One region of the Pantoea stewartii genome, then DNA from elsewhere that is predicted to be linked to it. Evidence: predicted binding sites of a transcription regulator. Region 1 holds the regulator's gene; the other holds the start of a gene.
The links. The regulator LexA, encoded in region 1, represses DNA repair genes until DNA is damaged. The targets are predictions, from matches to a motif close to TNCTGTATGTACATACAGNA.
Positions count from the first base shown of each region.

Region 2: the regulator LexA is predicted to act here: its motif matches at 2,151-2,170, upstream of G5574_RS04120 (DinI-like family protein).

Region 1 is NZ_CP049115.1:3,113,747-3,121,634, forward strand. Features, by position in the region: gene plsB (glycerol-3-phosphate 1-O-acyltransferase PlsB) at 1-1,217, opposite strand, end outside; gene G5574_RS14755 (diacylglycerol kinase) at 1,346-1,714, shown strand; gene lexA (transcriptional repressor LexA) at 1,821-2,435, shown strand; gene dinF (MATE family efflux transporter DinF) at 2,545-3,867, shown strand; gene G5574_RS14770 (CsbD family protein) at 4,039-4,251, shown strand; gene zur (zinc uptake transcriptional repressor Zur) at 4,323-4,844, opposite strand; gene G5574_RS14780 (conjugal transfer protein TraF) at 5,268-6,539, shown strand; gene dusA (tRNA dihydrouridine(20/20a) synthase DusA) at 6,639-7,634, shown strand; gene pspG (envelope stress response protein PspG) at 7,796-7,888, shown strand, end outside.
Region 2 is NZ_CP049115.1:876,206-884,093, forward strand. Features, by position in the region: gene amyA (alpha-amylase) at 1-500, shown strand, start outside; gene yedD (lipoprotein YedD) at 583-1,041, opposite strand; gene G5574_RS04110 (DUF6388 family protein) at 1,283-1,606, shown strand; gene iraP (anti-adapter protein IraP) at 1,737-2,033, opposite strand; gene G5574_RS04120 (DinI-like family protein) at 2,209-2,448, shown strand; gene G5574_RS04125 (hypothetical protein) at 2,486-2,752, opposite strand; gene G5574_RS04130 (hypothetical protein) at 3,003-3,200, shown strand; gene G5574_RS04135 (hypothetical protein) at 3,456-3,746, opposite strand; gene fliE (flagellar hook-basal body complex protein FliE) at 4,502-4,813, opposite strand; gene fliF (flagellar basal-body MS-ring/collar protein FliF) at 5,047-6,765, shown strand; gene fliG (flagellar motor switch protein FliG) at 6,762-7,754, shown strand; gene fliH (flagellar assembly protein FliH) at 7,747-7,888, shown strand, end outside.

The DNA.
Region 1 (7,888 bases):
ATAGAGAGGGTGCCGGTTTTCGGATCCAGCAGTCGGCCGGTACGTGAGCGTCCACCTTCCACGAAATACTCGACGGAATAGCCGCGGGTAAAGAGCTCGCCAAGGTATTCACGGAACACGGTTGAATAGAGCTTGTTGCCTTTAAAGGTACGACGAATAAAGAAGGCACCCAGACGACGGAAAATCGGCCCGGCAGGCCAGAAGTTCAGGTTAATCCCTGCGGCAATATGCGGCGGAACCAGGCCCTGGTGATACAGCACATAAGACAGTAGCAGGTAGTCCATATGGCTGCGGTGGCAAGGCACATAAACAATTTCATGGCCGTCCTGCGCCAGCTGACGTACCCGCTCACCGCCGTTAACGTTGATCCCCTGATAGAGTCGGCTCCAGAGCCAACCCATCACGCGGTCGGTGATACGAATCGCTTCGTAGGAAAAGTTGGCCGCAATTTCTTCCATCATTTCAATGGCGTTTTGCTGCGCTTTCTCATGGGAGATTTTCTTGCTACGCGCCTCGTCTTCCACAGCTTTTTCAATCGCCTTCGACTGCAACAGGCGATTGAATAAATCCTGGCGAGCCGGCAGGCGCGGTCCCACCGCAGCCAGGCGCTGACGGGCAAAATGGATGCGCGCTACGCGAGCCAGCTTCTGCGCAATCGACTTGTCGGTACCGTGTTCGGTCGCCATACGACGCAGGGAGACCGTGGGCGAAAAACGCACAAAACTGTCGCGGCCATGCCAGAGAACGGCAAAGAATTTTTGAATGCCGTTAAGGAGCCGCAAATGAGGCGGATGATCGTCGCCCTGGACTTCCCGACCCGGCGCACGGCCAAACATGACTGAAACCGGTAACATCTGAACATCAAGTTCAGGGTTGCTGCGGTGCAGATCAAGATATTCGTGGAAGATTTTGACCGATTCAAGGCTGGGCACAAAATAGGGGAACACACGCGGACCGTCATTAATAAAGACATGACGCGGCAACAGGGCGCCGTCTATCTCCAGCGGAATAAGCGGATCAGGCAGATCGTGCCGGATGCACTGCGCGCGTAAAGTCAGGAGATCGGCCTTTGAATCATAAGGCAGGACATACATAATAGGCCGGGTAGGATCCAGCCCATGTTCGGACACGGGATCAGCCGGAATGGCCTTACTCTTTACCAGAAATGAAAGGGGTAAGTTCAGCAATTTATAGAAAATTTTACGCCAACCTGACATAGACAACATGAAGCCTCTTGTTAGCAAAGCGGCGCAAGCATATCAGAACGCGCAGCAAAAATCTGTGACAGCGACAATTGTGCGCTGCCCGGTATTGACGTCAATCCTTTGAAAAGAGTTCCTTTATCATGACAAATAATGTCACCGGCATTACCCGGATTGTGAAAGCGGCTGGCTACTCATGGCAAGGTCTTCGCGCCGCCTGGCAGCATGAAGCTGCCTTCCGCCAGGAAGCCGTAATTTCACTGGCGGCAATTATCCTGGCCTGCTGGCTGGATGTCGATACTATTTCGCGCATCCTGATGATTGGCGCGGTCATGCTGGTGATGATTGTTGAAGTTCTGAACAGCGCCATCGAAGCGGTGGTGGACCGCACAGGGCAGGAACGTCACCCTCTTGCCGGCCGTGCCAAAGATATGGGATCGGCCGCTGTTTTGCTGGCAATAGTACTGGCCCTGTTCGTTTGGGGAACGCTACTTTGGTCGCATTTGCGATAAGCATTCCATCTCCCGTCAAATTACTGATTTTGGCCTGACTTTTGGTTTCCATTTCACCAATACCTGTATATACTCACAGCGACTGTATAAACAACCAGGGGGCGGGATGAAAGCATTAACCAGCAGGCAGCAACAGGTCTACGACTTGATTCGCGACCACATTAATCAAACGGGCATGCCGCCTACGCGTGCAGAAATTGCTGCGCAACTGGGCTTCCGCTCACCTAACGCGGCAGAAGAGCATCTGAAAGCGCTGTCGCGTAAAGGCGTGATTGAAATCGTCTCTGGTGCGTCCCGCGGTATCCGTTTGTTAATGGAAGAAGAACCTTCAGATGGCCTGCCACTCATTGGGCGCGTTGCGGCGGGTGAGCCGTTGCTGGCCCAGGAACATATCGAAACCCACTACAAAGTGGATCCAGACATGTTCAAGCCCTCTGCCGATTTCCTGCTGCGCGTTAGCGGCATGTCAATGAAAGACATTGGCATCATGGATGGTGATTTGCTGGCCGTGCATAAAACGCAGGAAGTGCGTAATGGTCAGGTGGTGGTAGCGCGCATTGACGACGAAGTCACTGTGAAGCGCTGGAAAAAACAGGGATCAGTGGTGCATCTGTTACCTGAAAATACGGATTTTGAGCCTATCATTGTCGATACACGTGCGCAGTCGCTGACGGTTGAAGGTCTGGCGGTTGGCATCGTACGTAACGGTGAGTGGTTGTAACTCTTCTTAAGGTTGGCTCTTTACGTCAACCTTGACGTTACCCAGTCTGCCCCTGTTTTGCCGCTGTGGGTTCATCTGTAACACCAGCGGCGCATTGCACGGACGTTACATGCGCTTCCTGACAGCTACCGATAAAAAACTGTGGCGGCTGGCGCTGCCCATGATCCTGTCAAATATCACCGTTCCTCTGCTCGGCTTAGTCGATACAGCCGTTATTGGCCATCTCGACAGCCCGGTTTATCTGGGCGGCGTTGCGGTCGGGACGACCGTTACCAGTTTCATCTTCATGCTGCTGCTTTTTCTGCGGATGAGTACGACAGGCCTGACGGCTCAGGCGTTTGGCGCGGGCGATAAAACGGCGCTGGCGCGCGCATTGGCACAGCCCCTGATCATTGCCTTACTGGCCGGCAGCCTGTTTATTGCCCTGCGTCATCCTGTTACGGCATTAGCAACCCGCTTTATCGGCGGAGAGGCCGCCGTGCTTAAGCAGGCTGCGCTGTTTATCCATATTCGCTGGCTCAGTGCGCCCGCCATGCTGGCTAACCTGGTGATTCTGGGCTGGCTGCTGGGCGTACAGTATGCCAGAGCGCCGGTCATCCTGCTGGTGGTGGGCAACGTTATCAATATTCTGCTGGACCTCTGGCTGGTGCTGGGGCTGCACTGGGGCGTAGCCGGGGCTGCAGCCGCGACGGCTATCGCGGAATATGCGACGTTGCTGGTCGGGGCACTTATGGTCTGGCGCGTGCTGGCGCTGCGCGGCATCACGCTGCACAGTCTGGTCCATAGCTGGCGTGGCGATATCCACCGCCTGCTTCGCCTGAATCGCGATATCCTGCTGCGTACCTTACTGTTACAGCTTTGCTTTGCCTCTCTGACCGTGCTGGGAACGCGTATCGGACCTGATGTGGTGGCGGTAAATGCCATCCTGCTGATGTTCATGACGTTTACCGCCTATGCGCTGGATGGCTTTGCTTACGCCGTCGAAGCCTTTGCTGGTGAGGCACACGGCGCAAAAGACGGCAGCAGGTTGCAACTGGTATGGATTGCTGCCTGCCGTCAGGCCCTGTCAGTCGCGCTGTTTTTCTCCCTGGTCTATGCTGTTTGTGGCTATCAGATCGTGGCTCTCCTGACATCGATTCCCGCACTTCAACAGGCGGCTGACCGTTTTCTGCCGTGGCAGGTTGTCATGCCGCTGGTTGGCGTCTGGTGCTATCTGCTGGATGGCATGTTTATTGGTGCGACGCGCGGAAGAGAAATGCGCAACAGTATGGCGATTGCCGCACTGGGCTATTTCCTGACGCTGTTAACCGTGCCTTTTATCGGTAATCACGGTTTATGGCTGGCGATAGCCGTTTTTCTGGCGCTTCGCGGCCTGTCACTTTGGCTGGTCTGGCGCAGGCACTGGCGCAATGGCACCTGGTTTAGCGCCTGAGCAACTTGCCTGAAATATGACGCAGGATACATAAAATTTTCATTTTTTCCGGCAAAACTGAAATTAGCTACTACAATTATCTTTGAATGGCGCTATTAAACAGCGCTTTATATCGTAATTTTTCCTGATGGCAAAATAAAACGAAATCGAAGGATGACGTGGAGGTCTGCAATGAATAAAGACGAAGCGAGTGGAAACTGGAAACAGTTCAAAGGAAAAATGAAAGAGAAATGGGGCAAGCTGACCGATGATGACATGCAAGTCATTGAAGGTAAACGCGATCAGCTGGTCGGCAAAATTCAGGAACGTTACGGCTACGCGAAAGATCAGGCGGAGAAAGAAGTAACGGACTGGGAAGGTCACAACAAGGATTACCGCTGGTAATCACGTTATTCAGGGATGCTCCTACCCGGGCCGGTACGCTCATGCCGGCCAGACCGCACAAGGATGTGCAATTAACTTCGTTTACTGCGTTTCTTCCCGTCAGCCTGATGGTCATGATCACAATGTTCATGCTGTTCACAGGCTTCAACTTCCGCACAGTTTTCACATAACCCGTGCGCCTCTATCACGCTATGCCGTAGGACAAAGCTTGCCTCCTGCGCCAGCGATGCGATGATTTTTTCTGCGCCCTGCGCCTGCTTTTCCGTGACCACTGCACAGCGATCGCAGACCAGCATCACCGATGTATGGGCGGGTGCGTCGAAATGGTGACACATCACATAGCTGTTATTGGACTCGACGCGGTGGATAAAACCCTGCTCAAGAAGAAAATCCAGCGCACGGTAGACGGTAGGAGGCTTGGCCTGGGGCTCACTGACACGCAACTGATCAAGCAGGTCATAAGCACTGATCGATCCTGGCTGTCCGGCCATCAACCGCAGGACCTCTGCGCGCTGGGTCGTCAGGCGTACACCGCGCTGTAAACACAGTTTCTCAGCCTGGGTCATGATTTGCTCTGGCGTCATGGTTGACATGGAATTTCTCCGTTTGACAGGTGATGTTATCTTATCACATTAATGATACGTACGATGCACCTTGCCTGTCTGCACCTCCTCCCTTTATCCGTGCTTATCTGTTCCTTACGACTTTGCGCCCGTCTGCGATGCCAATATATGTCAGAATGTTTGTAAATATTTTTTCCTTTTGCTTTACATCTCACTGAGTTAAGAACTAATGTTTAAAAGTTCTTAATAAAGTGCTGGTCCCGGCCTCCTTCTGTTAACGCTTTTTGGACGGTAACCAGACATAACGGATCGAAAAATAATCAATCAATGGAATTGCGCCACTATTTACTCTGAATTCACAGCAATAAAGCGTTAGCCATCCTCCACAATGGGGCTAACAAACTATTCGGTCGTTAATGTTTTAACGGCAATTTTTCAGGTGATGATAAGCAAATGGCAAAATTAACCGTCCCACGTTCCGTTCTGGTTTTCCCTGCAGTGTTTAATGCTCTGGTTTTTTCATCATCCGCGCTGGCCGCGGGAACCTGGTACGATGCCCGTAACGATGCAATGGGGGGAACGGGCGTGGCGTCCTCTACCTACGGGTCTGCCGTTTTAGCTAACCCGGCGTTAATGACCAAAGCGAAGCCCGATGACAACGTCAGCATCATTTTTCCCAGTGCGGGCGCGCAAATTACTGATAAAGACAAAATGGTCGATAAGATCGATAACATTACTGACACGGTAAATCGCTATCAGGATCTGTTTGATAATGCCTCGACGTTAGAGCTGCTGCGCCGTATTCCTGAGATACAGGCTGCGTCAGGGGATCTGGCCAATACGCTCAGAGATTTACGCGGTAACAAAGCCAACGCGACAGCAGGTGTCGCGATTGCAGTCACCGTTCCGAATGAAACGCTGCCTTTTGCCTTTGTCACCAAAGCCTATGGTACGGCGCATGTCCGCGCGAATGTAAAAGAAGGCGATATCGTTATTTTACAAGGCGTGGCTGACGGAACGTTTGCCGGTATTCCTGGCGGTGTATTTGGTCTGCCTAATGTACAAAACTTGCTGGGCTCCAGCGCGAACGGGCTGGCTGCGCTAAATACCGATTATGGTATCGCCGTTGCCCATGAGTTCACGATTGCCGGCCATCCGGTGTCGATTGGTGTGACGCCTAAGCTGCAAAAGACCTGGCTGTATAACTATTCCGCCAGCGTTTATAACTACGATAAAAACGATTTACGGGATGGCCGCTACCGCAGCACCGAAAGCGGGTTCAACGTTGACGCCGGCCTGGCGACGGTATTCGCAGAAAACTGGACGTTAGGCGTGACCGGACAGAACCTGGTATCACGTGACCTGCAAACCAAAGAGGTGAATGGCTATCAGGATACCTATGAAATCCGTCCATTAGTGACGGCGGGTTTAGCCTGGGATAAAGGGCCGGTAACGCTGACAGGCGATGTTGACCTGACCGAAACGCACCGTTTCAAATCTCAGGAAAACAGCCAGTATGTAGGCGTGGGCGCGGAATATCGCGTACTGGACTGGTTGCAGTTACGTGCCGGTTATCGCGCAGATATGCGTTCCAACGACGAAAATGTGGCGACCGCAGGCTTTGGGCTGTCACCGTTCAACAATTCTGTGCATCTGGATCTGGCAGGCTCGGTGGGGCAAAACAATACCTGGGGTGCCATGGCGCAACTCGGATTTAACTTCTGATTCCGTGCCATTAACGGGCGGGCGATACCTTGTCGCCCGCCCTTATGCTATCCTTGCGCAGAATATCATCACTGTTAACCACCGGATCGACTGCGCTTCATGACCGACACTTTTTCCTCCCAACGCTTCTCTGTTGCCCCCATGCTCGACTGGACGGATCGTCACTGTCGCTATTTCCATCGTCTGCTGACCGGCGATACGCTTCTGTATACCGAAATGGTCACCACGGGAGCCATTATTCACGGTAAAGGCGATTATCTGGCCTTTAATGAAGAGGAGCACCCGGTCGCGTTACAACTGGGCGGCAGCGATCCGGCTGCACTGGCGCAGTGTGCGGCGCTGGCTGAACAGCGCGGTTACGATGAAGTTAACCTCAATGTGGGTTGCCCGTCAGATCGTGTTCAGAATGGCCGCTTTGGTGCCTGCCTGATGGCGGAAGCCGGGCTGGTCGCTGACGGCATTAAAGCGATGCGTGATGTGGTGGATATTCCGGTCACGGTCAAAACCCGTATCGGTATCGATGAACAGGACAGCTATGCCTTCCTGACCGATTTTATCGGCACTGTGGCAGAGCGCGGTGGCTGCGACACCTTTATCATTCATGCGCGCAAGGCATGGCTTTCGGGTCTGAGTCCGAAAGAAAACCGCGAGATTCCACCGCTTGATTACCCCCGGGTTTATCAGTTAAAGCGTGATTTTCCACAACTGACGATTGCCATTAACGGCGGCGTGAAAACGCTGGAAGAGGCTAAAACACATCTTCAGCACCTGGATGGTGTCATGATGGGCCGCGAGGCCTATCAAAACCCCGGCATCCTGGCGCATGTCGATCGGGAAGTGTTTGGCCGGGAACAGCCTGCCGCTGATCCGGTGGCGGTGGTGCGCGCCATGTACCCTTATATTGAAGCCGAGCTGGCAAAAGGCACGTACCTTGGCCATGTGACGCGCCATATGCTGGGGCTGTTCCAGGGGATCCCTGGCGCGCGCCAGTGGCGTCGTCACCTTAGCGAGAATGCCCATAAGCCCGGTGCCGATGTGCGGGTACTGGAGGCTGCATTAGCACTGGTCGCCGATAAGATCCCTCAGGAAGCCTGATACAGTTAAACCAGCCAGCCGGCTGGTTTTTTTTCACCATAATCTGGTGAATCTCGCCAGGTTGATTTTGCATACTTCATACTTAACTCATCACTATCAACAGGTTACTTGTTGGCATGGTTCTTGTAATACGTAACGTATTCATCGTGAGGAGTGAACAAATGGACATTATTTTTGTATTCGGTTTCTTCCTGATGCTGTTGCTGACTGGCGTGTCTTTAATCGGCGTCATTGCTGCCCTGGTCGTGGCCACG
Region 2 (7,888 bases), 2.2 Mb from region 1:
TGGCCAACCACGACACACAGCCGCTGCAGTCTCTGGAAGCGCCCGTTGAAGCCTGGTTTAAGCCGCTGGCTTATGCGCTGATTCTGTTGCGCGAGCAAGGCGTTCCGACCATTTTTTATCCGGACCTGTTCGGTGCCCACTATGAGGATGAAGGCGGAGACGGTGAAATGCATCAGGTCGATATGCCGGTCATTCCTGAACTCGAAGGGCTGATTCGTGCCCGTCAGCAATTTGGCTGGGGCGCGCAAACCGATTACTTCGACCATCCTAACTGCGTCGCGTTCAGCCGCAGCGGAACCGCTGAAAAGCCGGGCTGTATTGTGATCATGTCGAATGGCGAAGCGGGGGAAAAACAGATTTCAATGGGAGAAGGATATGCCGGGAAAGTATGGTATGACTATCTGGGACATCAATCCGATACCGTTACGACGGACGACGCCGGCAGCGCCGTGTTTCGCTGTAATGCAGGCAGCGTGAGTGTCTGGGTTGTTGAGGCATAAAACCACAGGTCCGCTGCTTTTTCTGGCGCGGTAACAGCCTGCGCATCAGCGCAAAGCGGTCCTTAAGACCGCTTTGCGTCATTTATTTGTTCAGAACCGGACGCATAATCTCGGGTTCGATATTCTGAATCACATCCACACCGGGATGTTGGGCCGCTTCCTGTAAAGCTTTCTGGCATTCCACCGTGGGTCGATCGACCTTACGCAACGTAAGCCCGTCGTAATCCAGCTCACCGCCATCCAGATCCAGTGTCATGATGCGTAACTGACGCGTAACATTGACATAATCGCCATTCAGCTGCGTCAATTTGCCTGGCTTCGCAATGACCCGTTGCCACTGCCGGCAATCCAGCGTACTGCCGTCCGCGTTGATAATCAGACTCCCAATCGCCTTGTCGCTAATCAGGTTACTCTGCGGCCCAACCGTCTGCCAGTTGCCTTGTAAATTTGCCGGGGCCGGCGTTTGCACCGCACTTTGATAACTGTTTATTTGTGCGCAGCCACTCAGCGCCAGTGTGGCAATCAGCATCCAGTTTTTCATCTTTGATCCCTAAATCCGGTTAATGGCGGCTACGTTATAATTTTTACTGCCAGATGTGCAAGATATCTGAGGGATGAAATCAACGTAAAGCGCGCTTTTCCTGGATTCATCACGCACCGGGTGATGTTTATTCCCTTCCCTGCCCGCTTTTATCGCTGTGAATGAACCTGTCCACTCCGGCCTGACAAGGGAGGCACAACAGGCTACACTGTCGCCCTGCATTACATCTCAGAGATTTGTCATGAAAACTCCAGAAGCTTATTATGCCCAGGCACGCCAAATGTTCTTCACTGCCCATGCCGATTTTCAGGCCGCACTCGATGAACTGACCGAACAGGATGCCCGTGCCGCCAATATGTCCCTGCGTGAATTGCGCGAGTGGCACGCCGAACGCATTTATGCCGCCTTTTTACGCCAGAAAAATCTTGATGGTATGATTTTTTCGATTCAACTGGCAGAGCCGGATAAAGCCGTCGCCGCCGAAGCCATCGAAGCCTATCTCCGATCGCATGCCGAATCTCTGGGAATGAGTTGGGAAGAATTTTGTATTAAGAACGAGCTTTAGCTATACCTCAGCTGTGCGGACAGGAAGAATAACGGCGATGGCGTTGCGCAGCGTCGTGACAACAAACGGTTAATGCCCCTGATACGGCCTCGCTGGCGGCAGAAAACCCCTCTGCCGCCAGCGTTAGCCATCACTCTTCTTGTTCGAGCTTTCCCCTCACCTCAACATACTTAGCCACGGCCAGTAATCGGTTGAGGTGCGTGAGCAACAGATCAATATCAGACTGCATGAACTCTGATGAGGAACGCGATGCCGTGACAATGGCATCCTGCACCGTCTCAGAAATCGTTAACGCATTATCTTGTTTCGCCTGGACTAATAAAGCGGCAACCAGCAATGACTGCGCTTCGACCTGAGCAGTCAGTTCCTTTGCATCGACATCCATTTTTGCCAGTTTAAGCAGAATATCAATAACCAATTGTCGCATTGCACTTCTCCCGGTGAGTGAGCGCATATATCGTTAAGAGCGCCCTCAGAGTAAACCAGATAAAAATGCTTTTCTACGCGGGACCTAAAAAACGGATTCATGCAAACATCAGCTTGATACTGTTTTTATTTACAGTAAAATGGCAACGCGATTTTGCCCTGAAGGGATGGTTATTATGTTTGTAGAGTTAATTTACGATAAGCGTAATGTCGCGGGCCTGCCAGGGGCGCGCGACATGATATTGGCAGAGCTTGAAAAGCGTGTGCATCGTGTTTTTCCTGACATCGAGGTCAAGGTGAAACCGATGGAACGTAACGCGATAGAAACCGACCTCAGCAAGAATGATAAAGCCACTGTCGCGCGTCTGGTGGAAGAAATGTTTGATGAAGCCGAGTTTTGGCTGGTGGCGGATTAATCCGTTAATCGCCACCCCTCAGTTGGCGGGAGATACCTTAACTCTCCTGCTCACTGTGGTTGATTTCAATTTCAATATCCTGAATGGCTTTCTCCAGATCTTCCAGCAACGTTCCCTGCTTATTCAGTAATGCGTCAATACGGGCCGCATTCCCTTCATCCTTGTATTCACCGGCATCAAAGGCTAACCAATGGGCGGAAAGCGTCTCAGTGTTCGTTTGCGCATAGTGGCGCATTTCTTTCAACTGGGATGCCACGTCACGCAGATAATCGGTTTTGCTTTTGGTTTCGATTGAATCACTCATGCTGTGTTTCCTTTTGGTTGTTTTTCCAATGAAAATATCGTCTGGGGATTTAAAGGTAGGACAATATAGCGGTTTTGCATTAGGAATAATCGGAAGTCACTTTTACAGGACATGGCTTCTTCGCCGTGGTCAGGCGGAAAACGGCGGTGTCATACCCCGTCCTTACGTGATGATAAATATGCTGACGGGTCTCCGCTCACAGCTTTGTTGTGCTGGTCTAGACTTAGAGGACGACAAAGAGGAGCAAACGATGCACAACCAAAGTAACGATAAACGTAAACATGAAGGCGATGTCAGCAAAGGATTACCCGAAGCCGCACCTAATGCGGGAAATGCCTACGAGGAAGATGATCATCCCGCAAACGATGCACCGAAAGATCACGGTGAAGTGCCCAGAAAAAATGATGACAGTCAGGATGATAAAAAGGATCCTTTCAAAGCATCATGACATGTCACCGTCTGCCCACTTAACCGGGGCAGACGGTGATCTGCACCATGCTTTGAAGCCGGTGCAGTCGTTATTTTAAGGCCAGCAGGATGAGAAGCCATACCTCCCTGTTCGTTAACCCAGCTGGCCTGGCATGTGGGCTGCTCGCCTGGCAACGGTCAGGGACGGGCGGGCAACAGGCTTTGGCCCTTTATTCACACGGATCGCAGGCGCAGAAAACCGCCGGATACCGGAGCGGGCCCCCTCTGCACATGATCAGGCTTGCTGATTTAAATAATCGACCAGCATCTCAAGATTAATCCGGTGAGGGCCGTCTGGATAAAAAACATCCTGCGCCGGTCGATGGGCATCGAATAACGGTTGCAGATTCACATCCCGATCCAGCAACTGAATCGTCCCCTCAGTCAGTTTGTAAGAAATCACTGTGCAGGAACCTTCCGGAATTTTATCTATAAAATCTGACTTCCGGTTTTCCGAATAGACTTCATATTTAATCTGCTCACCACTTTTTGAGTTCGTGAGAAGTGTTTGAATTAAGTATCTCATGTTGATATATCCGTGAGCAGAAAGAATGCTGACATTAATATCAGGCGACAGATTTAAACAGTTAAATATTTTAATTAGATTAGAAGAGGAATATTTCCGTTTGATGTGTAACCGGGGATGCAAGCCGCGTGGTGCCTGTTACGCTGCTGTCGCAACCCGCGTCGCCGTTAAGGTAAACAGGTTTTGCTGGCTTACGAATACATACCAGATTACATCTTTTGCTTTCAGTATTTCATTTTTTACTTCCCACCTTCAGGGATATTTTTAGTTATTAAGCTAACTAATTTTTCTTTTAAAAGTCGTAGAAAAATTACAACATTAGAAATGATATTTTTTGACGCAGGAACCGTGCTGAAAATACTTTAGCGGATGGCGTCATGCAGCCGTAACCGGCACAGCGAAAATGTCATAGTGAACGCCTGCACGGAAGCGAAGGATAAAGATGCAGGATATATTTTCTTTCGGCAAGAAAAGGAGAATAAACACCGACAGGTAGATGTCTGAAGTAAAGGGATGATGCAGGTTGTGGTGCGACAATCGCGTCTCAGACGCGGCCCTGACAGGCCCAACTCGGCTACCGCGCGCGGCTGGCATGGCCTGAACGCATCAGGAAAGGTTATCAGGTGTACGATTGCATCGTTGAACACGTATAAAGCAACAAGAAGGCGCTTTTGGTAAAGCCACATTCTGTGTCGCTCTTGTCCCAACTCAACGCCGCCAGGCATATACCTGATAATAAAGACCCGTTTTCCCGACTACACCTGCATGTTCATGATGTCGGTATAGGCCGAAACCAGCTTGTTCCTGACCTGAATCCCCATCTGCATGGAGATAGACGATTTTTGCAGATCGACCATCACATCGTTTAAAGCGACACCGGGTTTCCCCATTTCGAACGCCTGCGCCTGGCTACGGGCAGTGGTCTGGGTTTCGCTGATTTTGTCCAGAGCGGCTTTCATGGTCGCGCCAAAATCGATATGGCTGTTGACCTCATCGCTTTTGTTATTGGCCTGAAGCGAGGTCATCTGTAACTGCTGTAAAACACCGTCGATTGCCTGAATTGACATGGTTGCTACCTCATTAAAAAAGATGAAGATTTTTGACGTGGGGAGAAGTTAACACATTGTCAATAAGACAAAGCCGCTAAATGACGCTAAAAACCGTGGCTTATTCACCCATCGAATTTTGCGTTTCATCAAATAATGCCAGGCATTGAAGTAGAAATTTTATTTAAGCAGGTCAGGGAGTCTGTTTTGCCATCACAACTAACCCGGTCAATTACGTCAGGCAGGAATCGGTCATGAATGCGAGTGCAGCCGCCACACAAAATGAAGAAACGAAAGGCTTTGGTGACCTTCTCGCTCGCCTGCGTGCCAATCCACGTATTCCGTTAATCGTCGCAGCCGCAGCCGCTATCGCTGTGGTTTTTGCGTTGGTGCTCTGGGCCAAAACACCGAACTACAGCGTATTGTTCAGCAACCTGTCCAATGAGGACGGGGGTGCCATTGTCACGCAGTTGACGCAAATGAATGTCCCTTATCGTTTCGCGGATAACGGCGGTGCATTAATGGTGCCGGAAGATAAGGTGCATGAGCTGCGCCTGCGTCTGGCTGAACAGGGCCTGCCTAAAGGTGGCAACGTCGGTTTTGAACTGCTGGATAAAGAAAAGTTCGGTATCAGCCAGTTCAGCGAGCAGGTGAACTACCAGCGCGCACTGGAAGGCGAGCTGGCACGTACTATCGAATCTCTGGGGCCGGTGAAAACGGCGCGCGTCCATCTGGCGATGCCTAAACCAACCCTTTTCGTACGTGAGCAAAAAGCGCCCTCCGCGTCTGTGACGTTAACTCTGCAGCCGGGCCGTGCGCTGGATGAAGGTCAGATTCAGGCCATCACGCACATGGTTTCCAGCAGCGTGGCCGGTTTACCGCCGGGGAACGTGACCGTGGTCGATCAGAGCGGTCATCTGTTAACCCGTTCTGACGCAGTAGGCCGTGATCTGAACGATGCACAGCTGAAATATGCCGCCGAAGTCGAAGCGCGTTACCAGCAACGTATCGAAGCGATCCTTAACCCGATTCTGGGCCAGGGCAATGTCCATGCGCAGGTAACGGCACAGATTAACTTCGATACCAGTGAACAGACGGATGAGAAGTACCAGCCGAACGGCGATCCGAAAAACGCGTCTATTCGCTCTCAGCAGACCAGCACCAGCGAGCAGACGGGCAGCCCTTATCCGGGCGGCGTACCGGGCGCACTGTCTAACCAGCCTGCGCCAGCCAATACGGCCCCGATCAATACGGCCAATAACAATGCGGCCAATGGCCAGAATGCCAATGGTCAGAACAATGCGGCCAATGGTCAACGGACCAGCACAGCCTCTACCAGCAGTGTACCGACCAACTCGCGCCGTGATGATACGGTGAACTATGAGCTGGATCGTACCATTCGTCATACCAAGATGAATGTGGGTGACGTGCAGCGCCTGTCTGTTGCCGTGGTGGTGAACTATCGCGAAGACGATAAAGGCAAAGCAATTGCATTGAATGAGCAGCAGCTGAAGCAGATTGAAGACCTGACGCGCGAAGCCATGGGCTATTCACAGACACGTGGCGACACTGTCAACGTGGTGAACTCGCAGTTTAATACCACCGAGCCTGTATCGACTGAACTGCCCTTCTGGCAACAACAGTCGTTCTTTGATCAGCTGATTAGTGCAGGTAAATGGCTGTTGGTTGCGCTGGTGGCGTTCATCCTGTATCGCAAAATGGTGCGTCCGCATGTTCTGCGTAAGAAAGCCGCAGAGCAGGCCGCTGCAGAAGCTCAGGCTGCCCGTGCTGCTCAGCAGAACGATCAGGAAGCTTACAGCGTCCAGCTCAGCAAAGATGAACTTGAGCAGGAACGTAAATCTAATAACCGCATGAGCGCTGAAGTCATGAGCCAGCGTATCCGCGACATGTCTGAAAACGATCCGCGCGTTGTTGCGCTGGTGATTCGCGAATGGATGAGTAACGAACTATGAGTCTGACCGGTACTGAAAAAAGCGCCATTCTGATGATGACCATTGGTGAAGAACGCGCGGCGGAAGTCTTTAAGCACCTGAACCAGCGTGAGGTTCAGCATCTGAGTGCCGCGATGGCCAGCATGCGTCAGGTCTCGCATAAGCAACTGACCGAAGTGCTGCGTGAGTTTGAAGGCGATGCCGAGCAGTTCGCGGCACTGAGCCTCAACTCGAACGATTACCTGCGCTCCGTGCTGACCCGGGCGTTGGGTGAAGAGCGTGCGTCAAGCCTGCTGGAAGATATCCTTGAAACCCGCGATACCACCAGTGGTATGGAAACGCTCAACTTCATGGAACCGCAGGCCGCAGCCGATCTGATTCGCGACGAGCATCCACAGATCATCGCGACTATCCTGGTCCACCTGAAACGGGGTCAGGCTGCCGATATTCTGGCCTTGTTTGATGAGCGCCTGCGTCATGACGTCATGCTGCGTATTGCTACCTTCGGTGGTGTGCAGCCGGCAGCGCTGGCAGAACTGACCGAAGTCCTTAACAGTCTGCTCGACGGTACCAACCTCAAGCGTGCGAAGATGGGCGGCGTGAGAACGGCGGCCGAAATTATCAACCTGATGAAAACGCAGCAGGAAGAAGCGGTTATCGAAGCGGTACGCGACTTCGATGGCGAACTGGCACAGAAAATTATCGACGAGATGTTCCTGTTCGAAAACCTGGTGGAAGTGGACGACCGCAGTATCCAGCGTCTGTTGCAGGAAGTGGAATCCGAGCAGTTGCTGATCGCCCTGAAAGGTGCCGAGCAGCCGCTGCGCGAGAAGTTCCTCAAAAACATGTCAGCCCGTGCGGCCGATATCCTGCGCGACGATCTGGCCAACCGTGGTCCGGTACGTATGTCTGCAGTAGAGAACGAACAGAAAGCGATCCTGCTGGTGGTGCGTCGTCTGGCAGAGTCCGGCGAGATGGTAATCGGTGGCGGCGAGGAAACCTATGTCTGATGCATTTTCCGCCCGCCCCTGGCAACTGTGGCAGCCTGTAGAACTGGGGCGTCCTGAAGAGCCCGCGACGATTCAGGCTGAACCCGAAATCGAATTCTTCGAATCAGAAGAAGACGAACAGCAACAGCAGTTTG